2 regions of the Dehalobacter sp. genome follow, and region 2 is predicted to be linked to the other one. Evidence: a T-box and tRNA genes for the amino acid it is inferred to sense, from the RefSeq annotation. Region 2 holds a T-box; the other holds one or more tRNA genes.
What was found. The T-box of region 2 lies ahead of thrS (threonine--tRNA ligase). A T-box ahead of a tRNA ligase gene usually reads a tRNA of that ligase, here a tRNA-Thr.

Region 1 (9,160 bases), on a different contig from region 2:
TCATTAAATTCTTGTGCATATATTTTCCATATGATGCGTAAAGCGAGACTAACCAATCTCTTACCTCGGTATCATAATCACGAATAATATTACGATATTTCTCAATTTTCTGCCCATGCAATACCGTTTTCTCGTCCGCCGGTTTCGTCTCAAGATAATTATTAAAATACTCAAATATATAATTCACGCAAATACGGGTATTTTCTTGTCGTTTATCCAGATCATACTCATTAATTCCATCCTCTTTTTTTCGTTTGAAAATGTATTCTTCCAATCGCATTCCGCTCATCCACCTTCGTATGTAAAATAACTACGGTGAAACCACAACACGCAAATCACCCTGCGTTGTCTTTTTAAGAAAAAGTTCTGTCGTTGCAAGAAGTTTGAGAATATCTGAACTAAGTGATGCTTTTGATCCCCCTGGCTGCACAATGACCACTTCAAACTGTAACTTTGATCTCCGAGCCTTTTCCTTAAAGTAGGAGAGCTGCTTCATCTCTCCTTTCAAAAACCGAGTATACCCTTCTCTAACCCATATTTCGTGGCGGCGCTTTAGGTCGTTATATAGACGTGTCATTCCTAAATGTTTAACTGTTATGCTTTTTTGAGCCTGTCCGCAAACAGTATAGAAATTATCAATCTCGCCTGAAATTTGACCACCGATAGCACCCTTGCAATGAACCAAGCACAACTTAATCGTACTGTCATCAATGTCTTTTAAGCAGACAAGGTCACCGGCCTCGCCCTTACCGTCATCATTAAAAACAACATCAAATTCGTTTTCAACAGCCTGAAAGCTTTTATATTGTATCGTATTTGTGTTTCCGTTTTTGCCTATTGATTCCCTGTTCAGCGGTATTGATTCCCAATCCCAAGATTCAATCCGGTCTCTTGGAAACTCTCCTGCATTCATTGGTACTGGGATATGATAGCAGTTATACGAATATGTGCCGTCTGAATACCTGATTATCACAGGATCAACCACGAAGTATTCATGTAAAGCAATGTTTGTGCCATTAGCCTTTTGAAAATAAACATCCTGTCCTGAATGCTTAATATAGCGGTATCCAGCAGGAATGCTGCCATCAATCAAAAAACTGTATTCTGAAGATACATTGTCACTCGACAAACGAATAATAATTTCACCGTTGCCTTTTACTTCAGAGATTTCAAGCTCAGCCAGATAAAGAGGAACTTCCGTTGTGCCAAACACGATATACTGATCGCTTAATGCTACCTGTGCTTGCTCGCCCCATTGTACACTTATCGGATATTCAATATGGGGGGCATTTAGTCTGTTTGGTCGCAGAAAATCATTCGTGATATTCGCTGCGTCAATCTCATCCTCATTGGACACTTTCTCCCATGTTCGTGTTGTCCAATCGATCCACTCTGCAATCGTTCCTGCAGACTGTTGCCAGACCTTGCCTCTCTTTTGGGTACCGCCCCAGAGCACCCGATCACCATTTTCGTAGCCAACACAAGCGATATTGTTCAAGGCAGACTCTGCTCGCTCAATTAACGCAAGGCCTTCTGTGACATTAGGTCCGAAATATGACGTAAAACTGATTGCACCAATTCGTGAAGATCCAAGATTTTTTACAAGCGGAAGCTCAACATTATTTAAGATATTAAAAATCACTGGTCCTTGTATAAGAATCGTTCTATCGTCAGTTATTGCTTTTACCATTTCAATACTTTTTAAGCCGTCATAGTCGCTTGCATAAATGAAAAGAGCACCATTGTCTCTGTCCCATCTTGCCAGCAACAAATGATATTGCCGATCAAGTATATCTTGGTAATTGCCCCAGCGTACGCGAGTTTTGCGGTGGACTACCGCAACAAGTATATTATTATCGTTGCTAATAGCATGCCAACTTTCTGAATCATTGGGAAGAACGTCAGCATACTTTTCAGGGTTCCAATCTGTGCATTGTGTTTTGAAAATCTGGGTTGATAATGACGGACGTAAATTCCAAAGCGATAGGTAAGCATGGAGGTCTCCGCCTTCACGTAATTTATGTATCACATCCTGCAGTCGGAGTTCCTGCTCGATACGCTCTTCACTCAACCTTTTTATTAAGCCATCCCAGTCAGCGCCTTCAGCATATAAGGCCTCAATTTTTTTCTCCGTAGCGGGATCAGCAATATTGGCAACGACAGTAGCCTCACCAATTTGTTGCCAGTTGCCTTTGCGTGTAAAGCGCCCGACAAACTGCAACGTGATAGCAAGAGATTTATGAGCGTCATGTAAAGCAGCAACTTTTAGATTTGGCAGGTCAAATCCTTCTCCCAGCATATCAACGCAGACAACAATATGAGCGGCGTTCTCATCCCTATTAATCAGTTTAGCAAGCGCCTCACGGTTTTCACGCTGACGTCCTGCTCCAGAGTAAACAAGCTGAGGAAGCATCTCAGGAGCAAGCTCCTGATAGAGCCGAAACACCTTTATAGCACGATCCTTGCCCTCACATCGTGCCATAAGTATGTGGTCGAGATGCAGTTCGTTTCGGTCATGCCGAAGTGCAGTCAGGGCTTCTTCCGCAATACTTCTGTCGCGTTGTTCTTCGTCTCCGAACTCCTCTATGGTTTTCAAATGTATGGGGCGATAATATCCGGCAGCCTGAGCATCACCAAGCTTATAATTGAAGATAATCTTCCCATCTACACGCTTGTTGTCCCTTCGAAAAGGTGTAGCAGTAAACTGTGTAATCCGTTTTTCCGAAAACATTTGACGCACATTTGACCACTGAGAAGCTGGGATATGATGGGCTTCATCTACTATGAGATCTGTGCAACTCTCAGTAAGAACCCGCAGAGCTTCAGGTGTTGAAGCGCTTAGTGATTGAGGTAGGGCAACAATAATATTCGATTTTTCAATTATTGCCCTCGCCGCACCTTCTGAACGAATGCCATTCTTTAACACTGCAACATTCGGCCCAATTGTCTCTGACGGTATAACTTTAACATCAGGCATTACTCCCAAGGTCATGAATTTTTTCGAAATTTGTGTTCTAAGTGCATCGCTTGGCACGATAACAAGTGTTCTCGGAAGCCTCTTGTAGACCTGCAGAGAGAGCATCGTTTCCGTTTTTCCTGTTCCTGTAGGCAATACAACCGTAGCAGGTTCAAAGCTGTTTCCAACTGCAAAATGTGCAGACAACGCATGCAATGCGCCAAGTTGAGGAGAACGCAAACCTTTAGTGCCATCTTCTTCATTCTCTTCTCGGAAGAAAAACTTACCCTTCCAGCTTTCAAGAACCTGTTCAGGAGTGGAAAATCTATTATTGAGAAGACCAAGGTCATCCCATTTTAATCGGGTATCTACCCCAAGATCATGAAGTCTTCTTAGTTCGGGGGCTAAAAGCACTAACCGTTCATCATTAGTCTCTATCCGCCGTGATCCTTTAAGTCGCATCATTATTTCATCGAAGGGGAATGCTAAGCCTGTTCTTATAATGTAGTAATTGCCGTTATCAGATGCCTCAGCAAATGCACTTATTCGCAGCCCTCGAAACGCCTGCTGAAACAAGACATTTTTACCGATAGCCACTTTTTTTAGTGGGCTTTTCGGTATTGTGATATCCCCTTGCCAATCAGGAAACAATCTCATTACAAATCACCCCCGAAACAAAATAAATTACCTCGCAGGGAAGTAATTTAAGTAGTTCAAGATTATAATCCCATCGAATTCGAAGAGTTTTAATCGTTTGAAGGTTCTGCTATATTGGATTTATTATAACAAAAATTTCCTTTTTTCTCAATTCGTATTCTATCAGGCAATCTCTTCTGCAAGTTCCTTTGCTTTGGCTATCAGCGCATCATCAATCTCGACATCCTTCGCCATCGCCATGACCATCGGTAGCCCGAAAGTCGCTTGTACGGTTCGGGAAGGGGCGGGTTACTTTGTTAATCCGCCTATTTCATTCAGCAACACACCAATACCGTCAATCTTTTTTAATAGCTATACATTTTCCGATATATTTTCATTCGGAACTTTGTCAGCCTGAGTGCTTTAAAGGACTGCTCTATAAAGTCTCCGACCTTATCAAACAGGAATTTGTCTCCGTCGAAAAAGCTGAAGGTCACATATTGTACGCCATCAATAATTGTACAATTATCTCTGAAACCTCCTTTGAATAAAACATAATCTTCTTCTCTTTCAAACCCCGTCCATGACCCCGCTTTGGACTTTCTTTTTCTGCGATAAATACGGTCTTTTCTCCGTGTACGACCTCGAAGCCTACCCCAAGGGGCAAATTCCAACCCCGCTATAAAATGCCCTCAGACCCGCATTGAGGGGCGATGTTAGCCGCACACTAAGCTGGATAATTGATTTAAAAAATCCATTGACAACTTTAACTATGTATGTTTAACTTTAAATGTATCACAATTACGGTGAGTAAAAGGAGGTGAGTTATTATGGCTGACAACGCAAGTACAAAAAAAGAATCAAATCAACATGATGCGATCTTCAATCAAATCCCTGACAAGGTTAAGTACTCATCGGTCGAGAAATTCTTCCGAAATGCTCCTGAACCATTTAATAATGTAGAGATAACGAGGCGAATATTTACATCGTATATTCAAAATGGAATTCTGCCTGAAACTGAAAAAGCGAATCGCCTGAATGACAAGTTTACTCTATATACAAAGGATCAGATTGTATATTTTTATTTAGCACAGCAACTTAAATCATTGACTAAACTAGAAAATATAAGTAAATTGTTTTCGGCTTTGAGAAATGATGAAATCGGCCTCAGTGCCCAAGATGTATATGAGCTATTTAATCTCGGAAATGAGTTTTATGCTGAGATTGAAGTAACTTTGGTTAAAACGATTAAAGAATTACTAATTTCAAATATAACAGAAGATGGTAATAGTGTTGAAGATTTAGAAAATGAATTTGAAGAAAGCAAGGAAATTCTGATGCCTCTTCTCTGGCTAGTTATGGCGAAATGTTGTATTGATGGCTTCAACGAGCATGTGAAAAACTTTGATAAGAGGGGTATAGATAAGTAAGTTAAAATTTCTAAGCCAAGAGAAAGGCGGATGAAGATAATATAAGTGAATCTGTTAGCTATGAAAAATATGGTGGAGGAGGACATATCAATTATGTCTGCAGAAGAAAAAAAGAAATTCAATTTTCTAATTGGTTCAGATACAATAATATCTTTAGCCACTTCAGCTATGATCCCGTATGCCATTTTTGAGTTTGCGGTAAAAATGTCAAGCTATAAAGGAGGCCCAGCAATTTCACACGCTCTGAAAGCTTTCGGACCTGGAGGAGTAAAAGGTGGTATCGCTACACTTTTACTTAGTGCAGTAACGACATATGCTGGCACACAAATGATACTACCACTTATTTGTGAGAAAGTTATAGAAGCAGATTACGCTAAAGGTGAGAAAACAAAAGAAGATCTTATTGATCATATCAATCACCTTCCAATTTCCAACCCGTTGCGGGATTTACTTATAGAAAAAATTAAAAAACTTTCGTAGCCCATTTGTATCTTACAGAATATTGGGAAGGACTGATTATAGTTATGGGTGAAAGATTTCCCGACGTTGATTGGTGGTGCGATCGCTGCAACGCATACCTAAATGGTCAATCAGGATTCGATGATCATAAATACATTTGGCAGTGTACAGAATGTGGGCACAAAAATAGCATTTCAAATGCTAACATATATGAGTCTGAACATGACTACCGAAATCAAAAATAGGAGAATAAGGAAAATGAAAAAAGCGGCAATCACTGTCCTTTGTGTGGCGTTGCTCTTAGCTCTAATAGCTGGGTGTGGTTCTGAACCGACAAGCTCGATCAACAATGGCAACACCTCAAAACAAATACCTAACTTGGCAGGTGAATGGAAACAAACAAATAGTAAATCCAAGGACTCTTATCAAGCCGCATCAATAAACGGTAATATTATTGAAATATACTGGATAAGTAATAATGGCGACACAAAATCTCTTTATTGGGCTGGTTCTTTTGTCGCTCCTACAACTGCGGATGAACCTTATAAGTGGGATTCGGAAAATGACCACAGTAAAACTAATAATGCTATGCTGGCATCTTCTGCTGGTACTAAAACTATTACATATCAAAACGGAATACTAAGTTACGAGGCTTCAGCTCTGGGGACTACTACAACGGTTAAACTTGAGAAACAAAAATAACGACAATTAAAAAAGTTCTAGACTGCTTTATCAATATCGTTAAGTTACTGCTTATCGCTCGATTTCATAGCCGCAAGAAAGGCTTTCCGCGCCCATTCTGGCCGTAAAGCAGTTTGTTGGAGTTTCTCCCAAACCCCCAACCGTCCGCTTGTACTCCCGATTTTAAGCCGGCTTTCGCCGTCTGCTGTGTACCGGTAAGAAGGCTGGTTGTGTGCTTTGTGCGGTTGGAGAACCCGCATTATTATAGCAAAGGAGGATACTTTTTTCTGGGTATATCTAAAAACTTTTTGGAACCACGCGTCGAAAGCGTGGTTTTCTAGACAATATAAAATCCTTAGAACCACTACGATTCTAAGGATTTTATATTGAATGGAGTTGGCAAGGTGACTTGAATACCCGACCTGCTGATTACGAATCAGCTGCTCTACCAACTGAGCTATGCCAGCATATTTGAGGACGGGACTGCCGTCCTTTTATTATGATAACTTCTTACTTCCTTATAAACAATCACCGACCTGCTTATTAAGAGTATCTTTAAGTACATTTCAACTGAAACTGTCGAATCCTGAAATGCAGGAATATAAAAGCATTCAGATTAGACCTTACTTTTAAAGAACCTGTGGAAAGTATCAGATAAGACTCGCATTCAATTATTAATGATCAATTTATGGGGGTTAGAACAAGTCCCTCTATCAACAGATTTTCAGCTGTTTGTTTCTCCTTATAAATTGTTCTTTAAGAATTTCTCAATATTTTTCAGCGCCTGGTTTATCGAATGGGATACTCTGCTTTTGCCAACCCTTTCTATCCAAGCAATTTGCGCTATGCTCATATCCAGGAAGAAATGAGCATAAAGACGTTTTGCCTGCTTTTCCGGTAAGCTGTTTATAGCGGCATACAACTCCTGATTGCTCATTTTTCTTTCATAGATTTCCTCCGGAGATAAAACGAGCAGAATAACATCCTTTTCAATACCATCGTCAGCATCAAGAGAATAATACGCCTTATGCACACGCCTACGTTCATGGTCTGCATGGTCTTTTCGGTTAAACTGTTTAAGCTGATCAGCAACCTCCTCAGTCACTTCAACAAAAAAATCAGGTATATCAACCGGGTAGTAATCCCGTAAATTGATCCTTTTCATATAAACCTCCGTTTCGGTTTTTTCAAGGTAGAAAACCAAAACAGAGGGAGGTGCGCGGTAGTCGACAAAAATCTCTCTTTTACAGCAAAAAACGCCCAGTTGGATACAGTCCAAATTAGCGTTTGCGAATTTTAAGCTCTTATTTTTAGGTTCTGACAGTTCTACAAACCGGTCAGACTTGCCCCTTGCGCAGAAAAAGCTTTTTTTAACAATTCAGTATTGATGATCGGGCAAACATAAATAGAGATGTCTGCTTCATCACGCCAAGCCGCTGATCATAAATAGCGGCTTCCTTTTTCGGTATGCTCTTTTTCGCATAAAAAATCCCCCCTGAACGTGAATCCGGAGAGGCGTCGGTAATTAAGCATGAAAACATCCCCGCCAAACTCAACGTTTTTTTTATTGGCGGGTTCGCCTAATATATTTAATTGTTGCGCAATCCAGTAATATGGTTTTTAACAAAATGTGTTCTATTAGTTCCTAAATATATAGCTGCAATATCTCGTTCCCCTGTCCAAATAGGAACTGTAAACTGATATTGGAGGTGAACTAATGGATCACAATGATTTTGACAGACTGGGCGGCATTATAAAAGCTGCCCGCAAAGCGAAAAGACTTACACGGGAGCAGTTATCGGAACGGATACACATAACGCCACGTTACCTAATGTCTATAGAGAATGAGAACCAAAAACCCAGCTATTCAATTCTTTTTCAACTCATTCGGGAATTAGAGATATCCGCGGATATGATCTTTTTCCCTGAAAATAAATGTGCACATACTGAAAAAGAACAGTTGATCCGGCTGCTCGGTTTGTGTGATGAGCGTGACCTTAAGATTTTGACAGCTACGCTAAAAGCATTGTTGGAAACAAAATAAGCATACAAAAACAATTAACTGTTTTTGTATGCAAAAGTCTTTGCGAGATCTAGACACAAAAAAACAGCCGCATAAAAGGGCTGAGCAATACGCCTTTACGGCAACCCGGCTGTCATAGCACCAATTAATGCCTTAGACCCGCGGCTTTGCGTCCCTGCCTTTTGACAGGTTTGCCCTTATCGTATGATTATATAATAATCCAAATGTAGTACGAAAACGTCGTACTATTCAAAACCCATTCTGTAATTTTATTCAACTTCCATCTTTTATAATGGGAAGCAAATTACAAGCAGGAATTAAATACTTTTTTTGATTATAGGCAAAAAGAGAGCTGCTGAGAGGCACCTCCGTTAATTGGTTGTGCCTTTCAGCCTTTTATTATTTAGAATTTTTTACTTTTACCAGTACTTCATTGCATAGGAAGCCTTAACTATTTTCATACCACCATCCGGATATACAAAATTACCTATATTTCAGCGTAAGAAATCGAGTCACGTGATCCCAATGTGATACCATTATCAGTTGCCGTATGCCAACCATCCAAATCCCAATCTTGCAACCCAGCAGGATTAGAATAAAATACGGGGGTTTGTGAATAAGTACTATTAAAGCTTCCACTAATATTATATTGAACATAGTTCCCATCCATATATAACCAACCTTTTTGTTGTATACTATCAACTACTGAATCAATACCTGTAACGACATAACTCTGTATTTGAGAATCAGTATGATAGAAGACACCATAGCAATAAGAAAAACTTGCAGCATAGGCAACTGATGAACATAATAATATAAAGGATAGTGTTAGAGTAACAAATAAACCTTTTCTTCTCATTATTCTACCTCCTTAGTTACATGATCAATTTTCACTGGTTCTTCTTTTGATATATCAAATTTCGTTAGAGAGATGGTTCCATCAGCATGCATAATTGCTACTGAAACTACACTATT
Region 2 (9,160 bases):
AAATACCGAAAAGATCCAGGTTTCTGTCAGCATCGGAATTGCTGAAAAGAAAGAACTGGACCTCGGTGTTGATGACATATTTAAAAGAGCGGATGATGCACTTTATGAGGCTAAAAACACAGGCCGGAACAGAATTGTCGTAGGAAACGAATTAGTTGAAGATATTGGAGTTTGTAATGGTAATCCATGATATAACGATCCCGCTTTTTCCGGGAATGGTTTCTTATCCCGGGGATCCGCCGTTTCAATCAGAACCTGTGTATTCCCTAGACAAGGATGGATATTGTCTTTCGATGCTTTCGATGGGCTCCCATTGTGGAACCCATCTTGATGCGCCGTCTCATTGCCTGACAGGAGGAGGATCTGTTGATAGGATTCCTCTGGAGTTGCTTATCGGAGCGGCCAGGGTAATCGAAGTGGCGGCTGCGGGGAGTATCCTGCCTGACCATCTGATCCCCAAAGGAATCCGGGAAGGGGACAGGGTTTTATTGAAAACCCGGAACTCAGGCTTTTTAAAGGACCCTATGTTTCAACCGGAGTATACTTATCTTTCTTCCGAAGCCGCTGAATACCTTGCAGCAAAAAAGGTACAATTGGTTGGGATCGATTACTTGTCCATTGATGATTCTACGAGCAGCGCTTATTCAAGTCATACCATTCTGCTTTCCGGAAACAGTGCTGTATTAGAAGGACTAGACTTATCGGAAGTTAATGAGGGAGATTACTTTCTTGTTGCACTGCCTTTAAAAATAAAAGACTGCGACGGCAGTCCCGTAAGAGCAGTTTTGATCGAAGGCATCAATCTATAATTTATAACTTAGAACCTATACCCTATAACCAATCAATCAGGGAGAAAGATGTTCGAGTCCCTGGGTCAATATCCGATAAACATGGTCGTCACTCAAAGCATAAACACTTGTCTTGCCAGCCCGGCGCACCTTGACTAATTTGTATTGCCGGAGAATCCTTAGTTGGTGGGAGACGGCAGATTGGCTCATACCTAAAATTTCCGCCAGTTCATTCACATACAGCTCATTATCCAGTAGTGCAAAAAGGATACGTATTCTGGAGAAATCCGCAAATACCTTATAAAAGTCTGCCAGTTCCAGGGATAGTTCTATACCTGGAATATGTTTTTGGGGCTGTTCCGGGGCAGGAGCGTGAAATACCGACATTTTAACGGCCTCCCAAAGAAAAATATAATCAGGACTGTACATATGCACATATATGCATATGTACGTATTTATAATACTAAGTATTGTTGGGGGCTGTCAATACGAACCCCAAAAGTCATTTAAATTTTCCAGGTTTGAATAAACTGCTGAAGCTATCCCTGAACTGCGTAAACAACAGCCCTCCGAGGAAGATCAACCCGGCAAATCCGATCAAAGGATATATGGCAGAGACTGCCGCGGAAAAACCGTACTGGGCAGCGATAATTGCACCGATGGAAGCAAGGGTAGCACCAAGAATCCTTTGCTTGTTATCATAAGCAATCCTGGCTGTAAAGCCGTAGAGAATACTTACGGCAGTTGTATAAATTTCCAAAAGCAAAATTAGCCCGTAAGCATAGCCTACCAGTGGATTCAGTCTGGTAGCGAGAAATACCATGGGAACCTGAAAAGGAAGAATTTCCGGAGACCCGCAGATGATTGCCAGATTAATTGCCAGAATCCCGGCGCCCAACCCAAGACCACCCAGCAGGCCGCCCCAAACAAGACTCTTTTCACTCCGGCCTTCCACACCTAAAGGGGACAGGATAGCTACAGAAAGTACAATATTATAAGAAACATAGAGAATGGCGGCAGTAGACCAATGGGATGCTGTCGGAGATTCTAACGATCCGAGCAGTGCAATTTTGGATGGCGTGATTGGATCGAGGACAATCGAGATTATAGCAACACTGAAGACGGCAAGGAGCAAAAAAGGTACAACCAAACCAATTGCGCGTATGACGTTTCTGACCCCGGAAATGACGGTGAGAAACGAAAGCAGAATAACGGTAATACTGCCTAGAAGTGGGGAAAAGCCAAGCTGCTCTTCAACGACAGCGCCGGATCCTGCAGCCATGACGATCAGGACACCCAAGAAGCTCAAGGTAATAAACCAATCCATCAAAATGCAAAGAGGTTTCCCAAATGTGAATCTGACCAGTTCCAGGTGCGAATCGGCATTTTGTTCTCTGGATATCCGCATGATGAGAATCCCAAAATAACAAAATAAGACAGTACACACGGCGATACCGGCAAAACTTTTTATTCCAAATACAGTAAAGAATTGGAGAACCTCCTGTCCGGTCGCAAACCCTGCTCCGACAATTGTTCCGATGAAGGCGGCAGCAATTGAAACTGTGGAAAACTGTTTTGTATTTTTCATACTTCACCTGCTTTCCCTCTGAACATAGGGTTCCAGGAACAATATCCTTAAAGATTATTATGTTAAATATCTCTGGAAATGAACTTCAACGCATGCAGAATAGGTAATAATGGTGTAGAATAATATAGGCACAAGGGAATTAGTTTGAATGCTTATGGGGGGTAAAAATGTCACCGGAAAAGAAAAAAATATATGCTGTCATCATCATTGCTGTTTTTTGCCTGATTATTGTCACGGGGGTAGGAAATTTCCGAGCCAAACAGCTCGCAGTAGATTTGGCAGGCCAACGGGTCAGCAACACGCTTACTCTGGCCGTGGCTGATTTTGATAACGAAAAACTGCAGGAGCTTATTCAAACGCAGAATCAGCAGAATGCTTATTACGGAGAACTTCGGGCGAAGCTGATGCAGTTAAAGACAGAGCACCAGCTCGAAAATATTTACATGTTGTACAAGGATGAGCAGAATAAGGTATGGTTTTTCGTCGTTGATGCGAGGGCGGAGGATGACCCGGCACATTTGGCTTTGGGACAATTGGAGAACAACGCCTCGTCGGCAGTAGAGAACACGCTGAAGGGCAAAGTTGTCCAGGGAGAGTATCACACGACTTCACTGGGGACATTCGTATCGAGTTACCAGGAAGTGAAGGATGCCGGCGGAAAGACGTATGCTGTTCTGGCAGGGGATATCGATGTTAAGAATGTGACAGAATTCCTGTACTTAACCAGATATGTACAATTCGGGATCATGGCGGTTAGTTTGCTGCTGATTGGCCTTATTGTTTATTTAAGCGGCAGAAAAAATATTAATTAGACAAGAAACAATGTAATCCTAACCAATATAAGAATATATAAGAATAGATAAGAATAAGAAAATTCCTTACCGGAAATATTAGGAAGGATGATGCATATATTTCCAGGGGGGGATTTTTCTTTTGAATGATTATTATTTAGAAGTTGGGACTTCTGATTATAAAGAAGAGCTTTCTCAAGCAGTATACGATTTGTACCATAAAGACGGGCTGCCGATTGAAATATCTGAAGTCTGCCATGAGCCAAACTATCTGGTCAGCTTCATTTATGCCAATTTGAAGGGGAAAAATGTCCGGAATGAGCTTACCGTCAAAATCGTTCAGTACTATATTGCCCATGCACTGGGTAGCGTTGTTCTTCAGGGATGGGAAGAACGTTATATCAGAAAAAAATTAAAAGATGACTTCAACATGTTCGGGAGCGAAATCGACGAGGCTTATCCAAAGGTTGCCGGATATCTGAATGACCAGGCAGAGACTGGTTTTCTTCGGCTTAGAAACAGAATCCTGGTAAAGTCCATTCTGGAATTTTTGAATGACCATCAAAAAATTGATCTGGAAGGATTTATGAATTTCAGATCGGGCCAATATAAGAGAGAATTAAAGAAACAGATTGCACGTGCTGTAAATGTTTATGCCCTTCAGCAGGAGCATGAAAGCTTTGTACGACTCCTGAAAAGATTTTTTGAATCCCAGCGGGATAACAAAAATACGATGCATATGGTCATTAATCACAAAGATGAAGTGGCATTTTACGATGACAACCATTCTGTTCTGATAAATTCCAGTGCTGAAAGCGAAGATCACCCCATCAGTGTTTTGCTGAAACGCTCTCCGAATCGCCTGATTGTTCATGTTGCAGCAGAAAAACAGTCCGGAATTGCCCGGATCGTTCAGGAAGTTTTTGGTGATAAGATGACCTATTGCCGGGGATGCAGCCTGTGTAAAGACAACTGATTGACAACATACTTTAAGTGGTATAATCTAAGACTATATAAAAGGAATAATGAAGGCACGATGAAGAGGACAGTATCCTAATCGTTCGCATTTAGAGAGAAATGCCCTGGGCTGTGAGCATTTTTGCGATATTTGGGAAAAGACCGCCTCCGAGTTCCTCGCCGAACATGATATGCGTAGGCTGGACGTTTATCCGCGTTAAGGATGCCAAGGAAAATTAGCTGCCGGTATAGCAGGCGGTCGTATTTTTGAATTTGGGTGGAACCACGGGTTTCTATCGCTCTCGTCCCATAAGAAGGACGGGAGCTTTTTAGTATTAATACCAAAGAAGTTTGAATGGATAAATCATGAATAAAAACAAGGAGTGATAGGATCATGTTAAATGTAACCTTAAAGGATGGTTCGGTTCGTCAAGTGGAGCAGGGTTCAACTGTTCTGGAATTGGCTGCTTCTATTTCTCAGGGTCTGGCCAGGGTCGCGGTTGCAGGCAAGGTGGACGGGGAGGTCAAAGACCTCTCGTTTCCGATAGAAGATGACGCAAACGTAGAAGTACTTACGCTTGACAGTGAAGAGGGACTGGAAGTAATGCGCCATTCAGCTTCTCACCTTTTAGCTCAGGCTGTGAAGAATCTTTTCCCGGGAACCATTCTGGGTATCGGTCCCGCGATTGCGAATGGTTTTTACTATGACTTTGACTCTGAATACACTTTTACCCCCGAGGATTTAGGCAAGATTGAAGAGGAGATGCGCAAACTGGCGAAGAATGATTATAAGTTTGAACGCCGTGAGGTTGCGCGCGAAGAAGCGATTGACTATTTCCAAAATAAAGGGGAAAAATATAAAGTCCAATTGATCAACGATCTCCCCGAAGATGCTAGAATATCCATGTACACGCAGGGGAATTTTACAGACCTCTGTGCCGGACCGCATGTTCCTGGAACAAAGGTATTGAAGGCCTTCAAATTGCAGAGCCTGGCTGGTGCATACTGGCGCGGCAGTGAGAAAAACAAAATGCTTCAGAGAATCTACGGTTTAGCTTTTGCCAAGACCTCTGATCTTGATGATTATTTATTTAAGCTTGAAGAAGCCAAAAGGCGTGACCACCGGAAGCTTGGGATGGAGCTTGACCTTTTCAGTCTGCACGATGAAGGTCCCGGCTTCCCGTTCTTTCATCCGAAGGGTATGGTTTTAAGGAATACGCTGGAAGATTTCTGGCGCAGAGAGCACCAGAAAAGAGGCTATGTCGAGATCAGAACGCCTATCATTTTGAATACAGCTCTCTGGCAGCAGTCCGGGCACTGGGATCATTATAAGGAAAACATGTATTTTACGAAAATAGACAATGAGGACTATGCCGTTAAACCGATGAACTGTCCGGGTGGTATGATTATGTACAAGACAAAACTGCGCAGCTACCGGGATCTGCCGATCCGCTGCGGAGAACTAGGTCTGGTGCACAGGCATGAACTATCGGGTGCCCTTCATGGTTTGTTGAGAGTAAGAAACTTTACACAGGATGATGCCCATATTTTTATGCTGCCTTCCCAGATCAAAGATGAGATCATCGGCGTTATTAATTTAGTTGATTACTTTTATAAAATATTTGGTTTTGCGTACCATGTTGAGCTTTCCACCCGTCCGGAGGATTCCATGGGTTCGGATCAGGATTGGGAAATGGCGACAAATGCGCTGAAGGAAGCGCTGGAAGCTAAAGGGATGGATTACAAAATTAATCCTGGTGATGGAGCCTTCTACGGACCGAAAATTGATTTTCACCTGAAGGATTGTCTCGACAGAACCTGGCAGTGCGGAACCATCCAGCTGGATTTCCAGATGCCTGAGCGATTTGACCTGACCTACATTGGGGAAGACGGGGATAAACACCGTCCTGTCATGATTCACAGGGTCGTTTACGGCAGCATTGAGCGTTTCATTGCACTTCTGACCGAGCAGTACGCCGGTGCTTTCCCGGTTTGGCTTTCGCCTGAGCAGGTGCGCATTCTGCCGATCAGTGACAAGCACAGCGCCTATGCTGAGAAAGTTAAGGGACTGCTTATGGACCGGGATATCCGCGCCGCGCTTGATGAACGCCGGGAGAAAATCAACTATAAGATTAGGGAAGTACAGACCGATAAAATACCTTTTGCTTTGGTCGTCGGAGATAAGGAAGCCGAAGAGGGTACGGTATCCGTCCGCCGTTATGGAGAGCAGAAGACCAGCGTCATGGAATTGGAAGACCTTATTTCCTTGATTCTGGACGAAATAAGCACCAAAAAAATTCCTGCAGGCAATCAGGCCTAAATCGGATTGACCAGCGGAAAACAATACAAATTCCGGAGAGTGGTGGGTAACTTGACTGAGAAAAAGAATTGGAATGAGTTGAAGTCAGGAGAATCTTTGGTCGCATTTTTCCTGATTCGCAGGGTTGAAACGAAGACTACGGCTGGCGGAAACCGGTATCTTGATATCGTCTTAGGTGACGCCGGCGGGGAAATAACCGCAAGGATGTGGGACTGCAAGCAGGAAGATGAAACACTATATCAAAGCAATATGCTTGTAAAGATCAAAGGCAGTATTGCGGAATGGCAGGGCAAGAGACAAGTTAAGATCGATAAAATCCGTGCAGTTGTTGAGGACGATCAAGTTGACATTAATGCGTTTATACCTGTTGCACCGTATAGTCCGGAAGCAATGTACGCTGAGCTTCTGCAATACCTCTCCGGGATGGAGAATGTCAAACTAAGAGAAACAGTCCAGCTTCTCCTGACAGAAGCCGGAGAGAAACTGCTGATTCATCCGGCTGCTGTGCAGAATCATCATGCCTTAAGGTCGGGACTGCTGTATCATACGCTGACAATGCTTAAAGCTGGAGAAAAACTAGCGGATGTCTATACTTTCCTGGATAAAGATCTTCTTTATGCCGGGATCATGCTGCACGATGTTGCCAAGCTTGATGAAATTGATGCCAATGCCCTTGGGATCGCTACGGAATATACAGTTGAGGGGCAGCTGCTAGGCCATATTGTTCAAGGAATCAAGAAAATTGAAAAGGCTGCAGGCAAGGCGGGTCTCGATGAGGAGACCAGTCTCCTTCTTCAGCATATGCTGCTTTCGCACCATTATGAGCCGGAATATGGCAGTCCCAAGAGACCGATGTTTCCAGAGGCAGAAATCCTTCATTATCTGGATATCATTGATGCCAGGATGTTTGATATGCAAAAAGCCCTGAATGAAACCGAGCCTGGGAATTTTTCCGATAAACTTTGGACACTGAACAACAGAAGGCTATACAAGAGGTGAAAAAATGTTAAAAAGAAATGCAGTGAAAATATGGGGAAAAATGCTTTGTTTGCTTGTTATAGCCTTACTGTTACTGACTGGCTGCGGGATTCTGGGCGGAGGCGGTCAGGACGCACCTTCGGATGACTCGGGAAACTACGCGATCAAGGTCGGCCTGATAACCGGCCAGGACGGAATAGAGGATATTTATTCTGAAAAGGCCTGGGAAGGACTGCAAAAGGCACAACAGGAACTAAACGCCGGGATCGGCTATGCTAAGGTCAAAAATGATAAAGACTATCCGTCAGGACTTGCCGAGCTTAAATCCCAGAACTGTCAGGTCATATTCACCATAGGTCCTGCTGCCGTTCCGGCAGCTCTGGAAGCGGCAGAAAAAAACCCTAAAATTACCTATGTCTGTCTGGACAGCACCATCGAGGGAACCATTCCTGACAATGTTCTGGCCGTGTCGTATAGAGTAGAGGAAGCGGCTTTTCTGGCAGGGTATCTGGCGGCAAAAAGGACGGAAACAAATGTCGTTGGTTTTATCTCAGGGGACAATAAAGAAGCAGCACAGCCTTACTTTTATGGTTTCAAGAGCGGAGTACGGTTCGTCAATCCCAACTGTGAGCTTTTAAAAGGAAATGCCGCCACTTTCACCAATAAGACCAGGGTCGAAGAGATGGCGGAAGCGATGGTCAATTCTGATGCCGATGTTATTTTTCATAACGCAGGTCTGGCAGGAAAAGCAATGATTGAAGTCATGGAGGAAAAAGGCAAGTATGCCATAGGTGCTGACATTGATCAAAATAGTCTGGCACCTGAGACTGTCCTTACTTCAGTCATCAAAGAAAACGGCGAGGTCGCTTACAGCATCATCAAACAAATTGAAGAGAAAACCTTGGCGTCCGGTAAAAATGTATCGTATGGCTTAGCGGAGAATGCCGTCGGTTTGGCAGAGACAACTGAATCTATGGTTTCGGAAGAAACCTATACCAAAATAAATGAATATAAACAAAAAATGATTGACGGAAAGATCACGGTTCCAGCCAATGAAAATGAAACATTTAAAATCACATATTAGATGATTGACATTGAACGCTATACTATGTATAATACTTATGCCAAGTAGAAGCCATCCGCTTCTCACCTCATGACATAATGCCGATGAGGTCCTAGTGAGTTTTCCAGTATGGTTATGCTCATTTTGTATGATGAAGACGGGTGGAATACCGTCTTTATTTTTTTATACTCTTTGGCTCGTTGTAAGCAAAAAATTGGAGGTGATTCGCTATTAACAAAGATTTACGGATTAATGAAGAAATCCGGGCTCGGGAAGTTCGATTAGTAGGCGAAGAAGGAGAACAACTCGGGATCATTCCTATTAAAGAAGCCTTGAGCGTCGCTGCTGAAAAAGCGCTTGATCTAGTGGAGATTGCTCCTGCTGCCAAACCACCGGTTTGTAAGGTGATGGATTATGGGAAATATAAATATGAACAGGCGAAGCGTGATAAAGAAGCCCGTAAGAAGCAGAAGGTTGTTGAAATTAAAGAAGTCAAGCTCCGCCCGAATATTGAAGACCATGATTTTATGACCAAAGCTCGCAATGCCCAGCGCTTTTTAGGCGATGGCGATAAAGTTAAAGTTACCATCATGTTTCGAGGACGGGAGATAACACACCCAGACCATGGTAAAGTATTGTGTTTACGAATGGCTGAATTTCTTAGTGAAGAAGCTC

Region 1: it encodes a tRNA-Thr, which carries the amino acid that the T-box ahead of thrS (threonine--tRNA ligase) is inferred to sense. The anticodon was not compared.

What each region holds. Positions count from the first base shown of each region.
Region 1 is NZ_JAPDHR010000052.1:47,222-56,381, reverse strand. Features, by position in the region: gene OKX56_RS12890 (hypothetical protein) at 1-280, opposite strand, end outside; gene OKX56_RS12885 (DEAD/DEAH box helicase) at 311-3,613, opposite strand; gene OKX56_RS12880 (MerR family transcriptional regulator) at 4,423-5,022, shown strand; gene OKX56_RS12875 (hypothetical protein) at 5,116-5,502, shown strand; gene OKX56_RS12870 (hypothetical protein) at 5,740-6,183, shown strand; tRNA gene OKX56_RS12865 (tRNA-Thr) at 6,554-6,629, opposite strand; gene OKX56_RS12860 (sigma factor-like helix-turn-helix DNA-binding protein) at 6,905-7,327, opposite strand; gene OKX56_RS12855 (helix-turn-helix transcriptional regulator) at 7,880-8,206, shown strand; cyclic di-GMP riboswitch class I at 8,303-8,391, opposite strand; gene OKX56_RS12850 (hypothetical protein) at 8,673-9,044, opposite strand; gene OKX56_RS12845 (hypothetical protein) at 9,044-9,160, opposite strand, start outside.
Region 2 is NZ_JAPDHR010000030.1:30,309-39,468, reverse strand. Features, by position in the region: gene OKX56_RS09440 (sensor domain-containing diguanylate cyclase) at 1-190, shown strand, start outside; gene OKX56_RS09435 (cyclase family protein) at 177-809, shown strand; gene OKX56_RS09430 (ArsR/SmtB family transcription factor) at 846-1,175, opposite strand; gene OKX56_RS09425 (YkvI family membrane protein) at 1,291-2,376, opposite strand; gene OKX56_RS09420 (hypothetical protein) at 2,544-3,188, shown strand; gene OKX56_RS09415 (putative sporulation protein YtxC) at 3,310-4,143, shown strand; T-box leader at 4,195-4,437, shown strand; gene thrS (threonine--tRNA ligase) at 4,519-6,444, shown strand; gene OKX56_RS09405 (3'-5' exoribonuclease YhaM family protein) at 6,541-7,443, shown strand; gene OKX56_RS09400 (BMP family lipoprotein) at 7,448-8,506, shown strand; gene infC (translation initiation factor IF-3) at 8,716-9,160, shown strand, end outside.